DNA from 2 places in the Sporomusa rhizae genome. Region 1 is predicted to be linked to the other one. Evidence: riboswitches for the same ligand, from Rfam matches in the RefSeq annotation. Region 1 holds a riboswitch; the other holds the start of a gene.
The links. A riboswitch is a leader RNA that binds a small molecule or an ion and turns the genes downstream of it on or off. The one in region 1 is predicted to bind cyclic di-GMP.
Positions count from the first base shown of each region.

Region 1 (4,431 bases):
TCATTTCATTCATTTTAGCTGATAATTCAATGTCAACACAACGCTTGTTTCCCAACCCTGTCAAAGAATCAATCAAAGAAAGTTCCTTAAATTGAGCTAATTGTTCTAGTAAATGTGACTTTCTAGAATTATCGCTAAATACCTCCACAGCTCCAATTATTTCATTCTGTTCATTACGAACCGGCGAAATTCGAACTAAAATAGGAATCCGATGTCCATTCTTATGCAGAAGATACAATTCTTCTTCTCTTGGGAAACCGTCTTTTAGCGTCTTAGCTAACGGACACAATTCTCCACGACAAAGTAAGCATCCCTCGCAATTAGTATGTTTGAGTATATTGTTATAACAATAGCAACCTACAACGTCTTTACTGGAATATCCCGTTAAACTTTCGGCGCTTGTATTCCAATAGATTATTTTTCTATCCTTATTGACAAAATACACACCATCATAAAGATAATCTAACAGTATCTTATAAAAAGAAAGTTCCATTCCGCTCACCTCTCTTTTTAATTTAATAAATTATGTTAATTCGTTATATGTTCCAGTTGAGCTCTGTTTTTAGACTTTTTTCATAAACATCTTTCTCTCTGATATATTATGTTATCTCACTGTTATTTGTTACATAATAACTATTGGGGAGAAAACAAAAGCAAGCCCTGTTCCCAAGGAACAGGGCTTGCCTGTATCGTCTTCCTTTTACTTATTATCTTGAAACCAATTTCCAAATTTGTGTTAACAAAAGCAGGTTTTACCACCCATAAACCTTATACTTTGAATTGGGCTATTACTGATCTGAGCTCTTCAGACATTTTAGCCAAAGCTTCACTAGAGGCGGCTATCTCTTCCATCGATGCAGACTGTTCTTCAGTGGAGGCCGAAACCGTCTGCGTAAATCCTGCTGTTTCTCTGCTTATTCTATCGATTTCCTTTATTGAAGAAACAATTTGCTCACTGCCGCCTGCCACCTGCTGAATCGCAGCAGAGATGTCATTCACTTGCTCAGATACCTGTTCAATCAAGTTCAATATTTCCCCAAAAGCCTTGCCTGCTTTATGAACTACTTCTGTACCGCGCTTAACTTCTGTCGTACCTTCAGACATCACCGCAACTGCCTGTTCAGTATCATTTTGTATTTCACCAATAAGTAATGCGATGTGTTTTGCCGCTTCCTGAGACTGCTCGGCAAGCTTACGAACTTCTTCGGCTACTACCGCAAACCCTCTCCCCTGTTCACCGGCACGGGCTGCCTCAATAGCGGCATTTAACGCCAGGAGATTTGTTTGGCCGGCAATGCCGGCGATTGTATCAACAATCTGACCGATCTCTTTGGAACGATCGCCGAGTTTAGCAACTACCTCGGCCGAACTTACTACTGTTTTTTCAATATTCGCCATTTGTTGGGTAGTATCTTCTATTGCCTTACCACCACTTTCGGCAGCAAGAGCAGTCTTTTCCGCAGTTGCAGCAACATTGCCGGAATGCGAGGCTACCTGTTGTATACTAGCAGACATTTTTTCAACAGCAACAGTGGTAACATCTACTGCTTGAAGCTGAGAAGAACTTCCTGCGGCCACTTCCGTTATAGATTCGGCTACCTGATTGACAGCTAGCGACGATTGTTCCGCACTTGCCGTAAGTTCCTCCGAAGATGCTGCAACTTGCTCTGCCGAAGTAGAGATTTGTCGAACCATGCCCCGCAGTTTTTCCGCCATAATATCGAAATGCAGCGCCATCGTCTCTAACTCATCTTTGTCTTCGCTACCACGTGTCTTGACCGTACCCGTAGCAACCACCTTGGAAGTTAAGTCACCCTCAGCTATCTTCTTAATAGCTTCATTCAGTCTTATAATTGGTTTCGTCAAACGTTTTGAAACCAGAATACCAAACCCACAAGTGGCAATAAGAATTAATCCTATTGTAATAAGTGAGGACCTAGTAAACGGCGTTAGTTTTACTAAAATTTCATCTTCCGGCACATTAATTCCTAAACTCCAGTGATTTCCAGGTATAGGAGCATAGGCAACATATCTCTTAATGCCGCTTTCCTCATAATTACTAATTCCATTTTCCGCGTTTATCATTTTATTCGTTATATTTTTCAACTCATTATTTGCATTCGGATCTGTTAGGACATTTGTCTGCATTACTTGTTCCTTATCCGGATGAATGATTGTTAATCCTTTTTCCTGGATTACATAAGCGTAACCACTTTGTGCAACCTTAATTTCATTTATTCGCTTAGTCAGTGTGTCAACCGTAACCGTTCCGCCTAATACACCCACAATCTGGTTATTTTTTCGGATTGGTGCAACTACAGATACTACCATATTACCATCTACTTTTGAAATAACAGGATCTGTGGTTGTTACCTCACCAGTAGAAATAACCTGTTTAAAGTATTCGCGGTCAGCAATGTTCGTTCTATCACCTGTTGTATGGATAGCTTGCCCTTTGGCATCCACAATCCAAAAACGTGAATAGATAGGATTACGTTTGACTTCTTCTCTTAAATAAGCGAGAGTCGCTTCGGTATTGCCGCTAACAACACTTTGATTAGTGGCCAATATCGAAACCTCAGCTTCGCGAGTTGCTATCCACATGCCAACTTCCCTTGCATAGGCATCTGCTCGATGGGTAATATCCTCCTCGGCATCTGACACCAGAATTCCTTTTGCATTATAAAAGTTACAGAGCCCTAAAATGCTTAACGTAATTAATAATCCAACCACTAAAACAGCAGTAACTTTTACCTGAATACTTTTTCCAATCCACTTAGACAAATTCATGCATTAATTCCTCCGTTCTGTGCTTGTTATCGTGTTCAGTTTTTCAAGCTAAGCATGTCTATTCAAACCCTATCAAAAAATAAAAAGAGCACCCGCCTAAGCAAGGTGCTACTATTTACAATTGACTAGCAACCTGGCAATCATAGACCAATTGTCCTTAGACCCATAGCTTTGCGCCCCAACTTTTCAGATGGTTTGCCAAATATCCATTTATTACTTTATTTTATACCATATGACAAATTTCGTCAATTAATAAAGTTATTTCCATTAATAAAGTTATAATGACAGCGCTATCCGTTTCCGTCTGAATTTCCGAAATCAGACTGGCAATATGTTTAGCAGCCTCTTGTAACTGCTCAGCCAGTTTACGAACTTCCTCTGCGAACAATAGTTAAAGACGGCACCACCTTTACGATGATGCCGTCTTTTTAATAGATTTACTTTGTCTTGCTCCTACAATACCCTTTACAACTTAAACCTAGCAACAATCATTTGTAATTCTCCAGCTAGTTTAGCTAATTCCCTGCTAGATTCGGTAACTTCCTCCATTTGCGCGAACTGCTCTTGGGTAGCGGCTGAAACATTCTGCGCTTGGCCGGCTGTGTCTTTAGTGATACTATCAATTTCATGGATTGAGCCTACAATTTGATCGCTTCCGCTAAGCATATCCTTGGCAGCTGCAGAAATTCCCCTGATCTGCTTCGAAACTTCATGAAATGCCTCGAAAACTTCAATAAAGGTTTTTCCGGCTCCAATTACGGCTTCAGTTCCACCCCTTACTTCCCCTGTCCCTTCTTTCATAGCTACTACGGCTTTATCTGTATTCTGCTGTATTTCATTAATAAGAGCACCTATTTGTTTTGCCGCTTCCTGAGACTGCTCGGCCAATTTGCGCACTTCCTCGGCTACTACCGCGAATCCTCTGCCCGCTTCCCCAGCGCGTGCGGCTTCGATAGCGGCATTTAATGCAAGTAAATTCGTCTGACCGGCAATTCCGTCAATGGCATCAACAATCTGGCCGATTTCTTTGGAGCGATCACCTAGCTTAATTACCACTTCCGAAGATCGGTTTACCGTATTCTCGATATGCTTCATCTGTTTGATCGCTTTTTCTAACATTTTGTTGCCTTGCTGCGCAGCTTCAGCTGACTCAGTCGAAGTTCCGGCGACAGTGTTCATGCTGGCTACAATTTGCTGAATACCTGCTGCCATCTGGCCAACTACCGTTGTTGTATCATTCACAGCCTTCAACTGCTTTTCAGTACCTTCCGCCACGTTACTGATAGAATTTGCTACCTGATTTACGGCTTGGGTCGACTGCTCAGCACTTGCGGTAAGTTCTTCGGAAGATGCAGCCAGCTGCTCACTGGTATTTGTAACCCGTTTTACTATTTCACGAATATTCCCCAAGAATTGATTAACATAATTTCCAAGCTCACCGATCTCGTCAGAACTATCAACCCTAATTTTCCGGGACAAATCTCCCCCTTTTTCCGACAGCTCTCGCAATTCATTAGTTAATTTATTAATTGGCCGAACAATTCGATTGGCCATCAGTAAGGAAACGATTACTAAAATCGAAATGGTTACAAGTATCCCACCATAAAAAAGATACCGGATATGGTTTAGCTTCGCTTGGTT
Region 1 is NZ_CP156925.1:1,558,688-1,563,118, reverse strand. It holds gene SRRS_RS06915 (diguanylate cyclase) at 1-493, opposite strand, end outside; gene SRRS_RS06910 (methyl-accepting chemotaxis protein) at 769-2,790, opposite strand; cyclic di-GMP riboswitch class I at 2,915-3,000, opposite strand; gene SRRS_RS06905 (hypothetical protein) at 3,014-3,178, opposite strand; gene SRRS_RS06900 (methyl-accepting chemotaxis protein) at 3,256-4,431, opposite strand, start outside.

Region 2 (4,431 bases), 870 kb from region 1:
CAAGGCTGCTTTTATTTTTGACTAGTGTATTTTAAAGTAAACTGCCCCTGTTTGCTGCAACTGCTGATCTGGTTAATCCTGTATGGTGAATTTCCGGGTAAGGGCCCGTACGGTTTCCGACATAGTCTGCAATTCCTGACTCGACGCAGCGATTTCTTCCAAAGAAGCGCTTTGTTCCTCAGTAGCAGCCGACACAGACTGAACATGAGAGGCATTTTCCCGGCTTATACGATCAATATTCTTCATCTGCCCGGCAATTTGCGTACCGGCTGAGGCCATTTGCTGCACATCCTCGGCAACACTGCCTATGCCTGATTTTGTTGTTTCAATCAATGTGACAATTTCGCCGAAGGCTACTCCGGCGGCCCTGACCGCCTCTGACCCCGACTGAACCTGTTTACTGCCTTCCGACATAGCAACAACCGCATTGCCGCTGCTGGATTGCATCGCCATAATAAGTTCGGCGATTTGAGCGGCCGCCACCTCCGATTGCTCAGCCAGTTTCTTTACTTCTTCGGCAACGACGGCAAATCCCCGTCCGTGTTCACCGGCCCTGGCCGATTCGATAGCGGCATTCAGTGCGAGCAGATTGGTTTGTTTGGCAATACCGGAAATGGTATCGATAATTTGGCCTATTTTGTCGGATTGTTCTCCCATCTGCCCGACAACTTTGGCAAGATTGGACACTGTATCTTCAATGGCATTCATTTGACGGACGGCTAATTCAATTTTGTTGTTGCCGTCTCCCGCTGCTTTGGCGGTTCCCTGTGAATTGTTCACAACCTCATCGACAACGGACACAATATGCTGCAGCTTGTCAGAAATAGATTGGACCAACAAGGTAGTATCATCCACCGCCTGACGCTGCGTTTCCGACCCTGCTGCCACCTCACCAGCCGACATGGCGATTTGGCCGGATGCTTCTGCGCTTTGTTTCGAACTTGCTGCCAACTGATCCGCAGACATTGCTGTGGCATTCGCCGCATCGCCTGTTTGCCGGATCAACTGCCGGATATTTTCCGCCATTACCCGGAAGGAGTCCACCAACTGCCGGATTTCATCCTGACCGGTATAAGTAACTGCCGGAGTAACAATATGACCGCTGGCAATTTGCGATGCAACCGAGGATATAGCGGTAATGGGACGACTGATTTTTCGTACGGCAAAAAAGCCGATAGCGGCAAGCATAACGCAAGACAGCAGAAGGACCACAATAATCAGGTTGCGAAGATCATCCGCACTGGACATGGATTCTGCAATGTCCTGAAAGGACAACACGGCCCAACCCGTCTCACCGACAGGGGCAAAAGCCGTCAATTGCCGTCCCAGATATTTGGCTTGCGCTTCCGGGGATTTAGTCATGTCCAGAACGTTCTGCCCGCTAAACAGTTCATGTTGTTTTGACTTGGTTTCATCACGGCTGTCCGTTAGATAAAAAGATTTCTTATCGAGTACAACACCTTTACCGGTATTACCGGCATTAAGCCCTTGTGCCAGGGCGGTTACATTGTCGAGTTTCAGATTGCCGCCGATATAGCCGACAATCTGTCCTTCCTTATTTACAAGCGGCGCTATCACCGGCGCCGTGGCCTGCTGGGTAAAGGCGGAAACATAGGTATCGGAAATAACCGGCTTCTGCGCGGCCGCCACATCCTTAAACCACTGGCGATCGGCAAAATCCTTTTTACCGCCAAAATCGGTTTTGGGCCACGTATTTTTTATCATTCCCTGGGTATCCACACAAAAGATCAGTTCAAACATACCATTGCCTTCATAAAAGGAACGCATCACAGCAGTTTGATCCTCCGAACCGAAAGCGGCGGCATATGGAGTTTTCGCCAGCGTGGCAACACTTGCCTGGCCGTCATGTAAATACTGCTCCAGTCGGTCCGCTACCCGGATAACATGATCCCTGTGTGTGTTTTTCGTCATTGTGTCCAACAGGGAATTGGCTTGTTGATTCGCCGTATAGCCGATAATTAAAGCTGGAACGATTGCCAGCATTACCAAAAAAAGACTCATTTTCCCCTGTAAAGTAGTAAAAATATTGTTAAGTCGCATAAAACATCTCAATCCTCCAATTTTCCTTATGGATTGCCAGCCTATGGGCACCAACGGCAGCTTCAATATCACCCGTAGAAAAAAGCCAGGCACACCAAATACACTGGTGCAGCCTGGCGATCTAGATTCATTATCTGTAGACCCATGGCTTTGCGTCCCACCTTTTCAGATGGTTTGCCGACAAATTTCATGGCATATTTTCCCTATCTGTATACTAATTTCTCCAAACAATGACAAAGTCCTGTAAAAAAATAAGAGCATTATTTAAGTTTATGTAAAAATATGTCGTTAAAAAATAAATCCTGCCTGAAAAGAAAGGCTTTATTTTTTTCCTGAAGGTACCAGTTCAATAGAGAATTAGCCATGGCCGACTACCATACAAAAAATTGGGATGAACTTGTAAAACGTGCGGATCAGGCTCTGTACAGCGTCAAAAACGCAGGTGGAAACAATGTTTGCGTGGACTGAGCCAATAAGATATGGCCTTAGGTTTTATTTATAAGATTTTAAGAGCTAAAGAGCGCCGGTTGCGTTGTTAAACATTTCAATGAAATGCGTTGCTGCTGTTGAAAGGGAATGCTTTTTTAACCAGATAATTGCGCCCACGGTTATGATAACAGGACTGGTTATTTTTTGTATTAAAAGTGGAGATTCTTGCAGAAGATTAATGGCGGTTTCCGGTACGATGGCAATTCCGAGGCCCAGCTTAGCCCAAATGAGTAAGGAAGTTGTATCATCACTGGTACAAAGAATATTTGGTTTGAAACCGGCTTGGCTGCAATAATCGGAAATTATAGATTCATAGCGGCGGTGAAGTAATAAAGGCTTGTCTTTGATTTTATCAAAGGAGAATGTCTCTTTATCTCTAGTTGTAATGGTATCAGGCAGGGCAACCATGACCATGCTTTCTTTGGGTAAGGTTATGTAGTTATAGAGTGAAGAATCAACGGGTAGACGGACTAATCCGATTTCTATAATGCCTGCATTCAGTAGTTCTAATATGCGCCGGGAGTCTCCCAAACGCAGATCAAAAGAGACTTTGGGATAGGTTTGGTGAAATTTTTGTATATACTCAGGTATGAGGGATCTGCCGGAGGACGTGATAGTGCCGATTTTAAGCTTGCCGCTTACACCGTTTGCCGCTTCCTGCACTTCATTGATAGTGGAGTTAATGAGTTCTATAATTTGTTCGGCCCTGTTTTGCAATATACAACCTGCTTCGGTTAATTTAATTTGTTTTTTTGTTCTTTCCAAAAGCTGTACGCCAAGTTCTTTTTCCAGTAAAAGCATTTGTTGACTTAAAGGGGGCTGGGTGATATGCAGTTGGCTTGCTGCTTTGGTAATCTGTCTGGCTTCCGCAATGGCAAGAAAGTATTTAAGTTGGCGAATTTCCATATGGATGACTCCTTATATTTTCTTTTTTTGCCTGTTTAATTTGTACGCATAATCTGAGTGAATCAGGTTACCTTATACTTATAATTCTATATGCTGAGGTAGGTGCCTGTGAAGGCTTAATAGGGAAGTTCGGTGTAATACCGGCGCGGTCCCGCCACTGTAATGAGGAGCAAACCCATAGATGCCACTGGGATGAAAGTCTTGGGAAGGTTTGGGCAAGCGATGATTCAGAGCCAGGAGAACTGCCTATCTAACAATCACTGTTTGACCTACGAGCGATAGGGAGGAGATTAAGGCACTGACAGGCTGTATTGTGTTTTAAATCCCGATGTTTATTATGTCGGGATTTTTCAATATAATAGTGCTGTTTTTAACTCTGTTCTCCCGCAGTATGGTCGGGAGATTTATTTTTTATATGCTGGGCAATTCTTGTATTTGAAGAAAGATGCTTAAAGAAATTGAACGAAGATAGGTGAATAATTTGAAGATTTTTCAGCTGTTATTTTGTTTTCTACTGATGAACATTGTGGCTCCGGCGCACGTCTTTGCCATGCATATTATGGAAGGATTTTTGCCTAAAGAATACGCATTGGGCTGGTTGATTGTCACGCTTCCTTTTATTTTGTATGGAAGCAGCAAGATATCAAAAACCATTAGAGACTACCCGGAGCGTAAAATGTTATTAGGGCTTGCTGGTGCATTCATTTTTGTTCTGTCGGCTTTGAAAATTCCTTCAATTACCGGTTCGTGCTCCCATCCTACCGGTGTTGGGTTAAGTGCGATATTATTCGGGCCTTCTATTTCTACAGTTCTAAGTGGAATTGTATTGGTTTTCCAAGCGCTGTTATTAGCGCATGGTGGTATTACCACATGGGGAGCGAATACTTTTTCAATGGGAATTGCCGGCAGTTTTACGGCGTGGATTCTGTTTACAGTCAGCCGAAAAGTAGGGCTGTCTGATAAAGTTGCTGTATT
Region 2 is NZ_CP156925.1:687,521-691,951, forward strand. It holds gene SRRS_RS03125 (methyl-accepting chemotaxis protein) at 73-2,061, opposite strand; cyclic di-GMP riboswitch class I at 2,166-2,250, opposite strand; gene SRRS_RS03130 (LysR family transcriptional regulator) at 2,575-3,456, opposite strand; cobalamin riboswitch at 3,540-3,721, shown strand; gene SRRS_RS03135 (energy-coupling factor ABC transporter permease) at 3,938-4,431, shown strand, end outside.
Region 2: another riboswitch for cyclic di-GMP. It lies ahead of SRRS_RS03125 (methyl-accepting chemotaxis protein); the one in region 1 lies ahead of SRRS_RS06910 (methyl-accepting chemotaxis protein).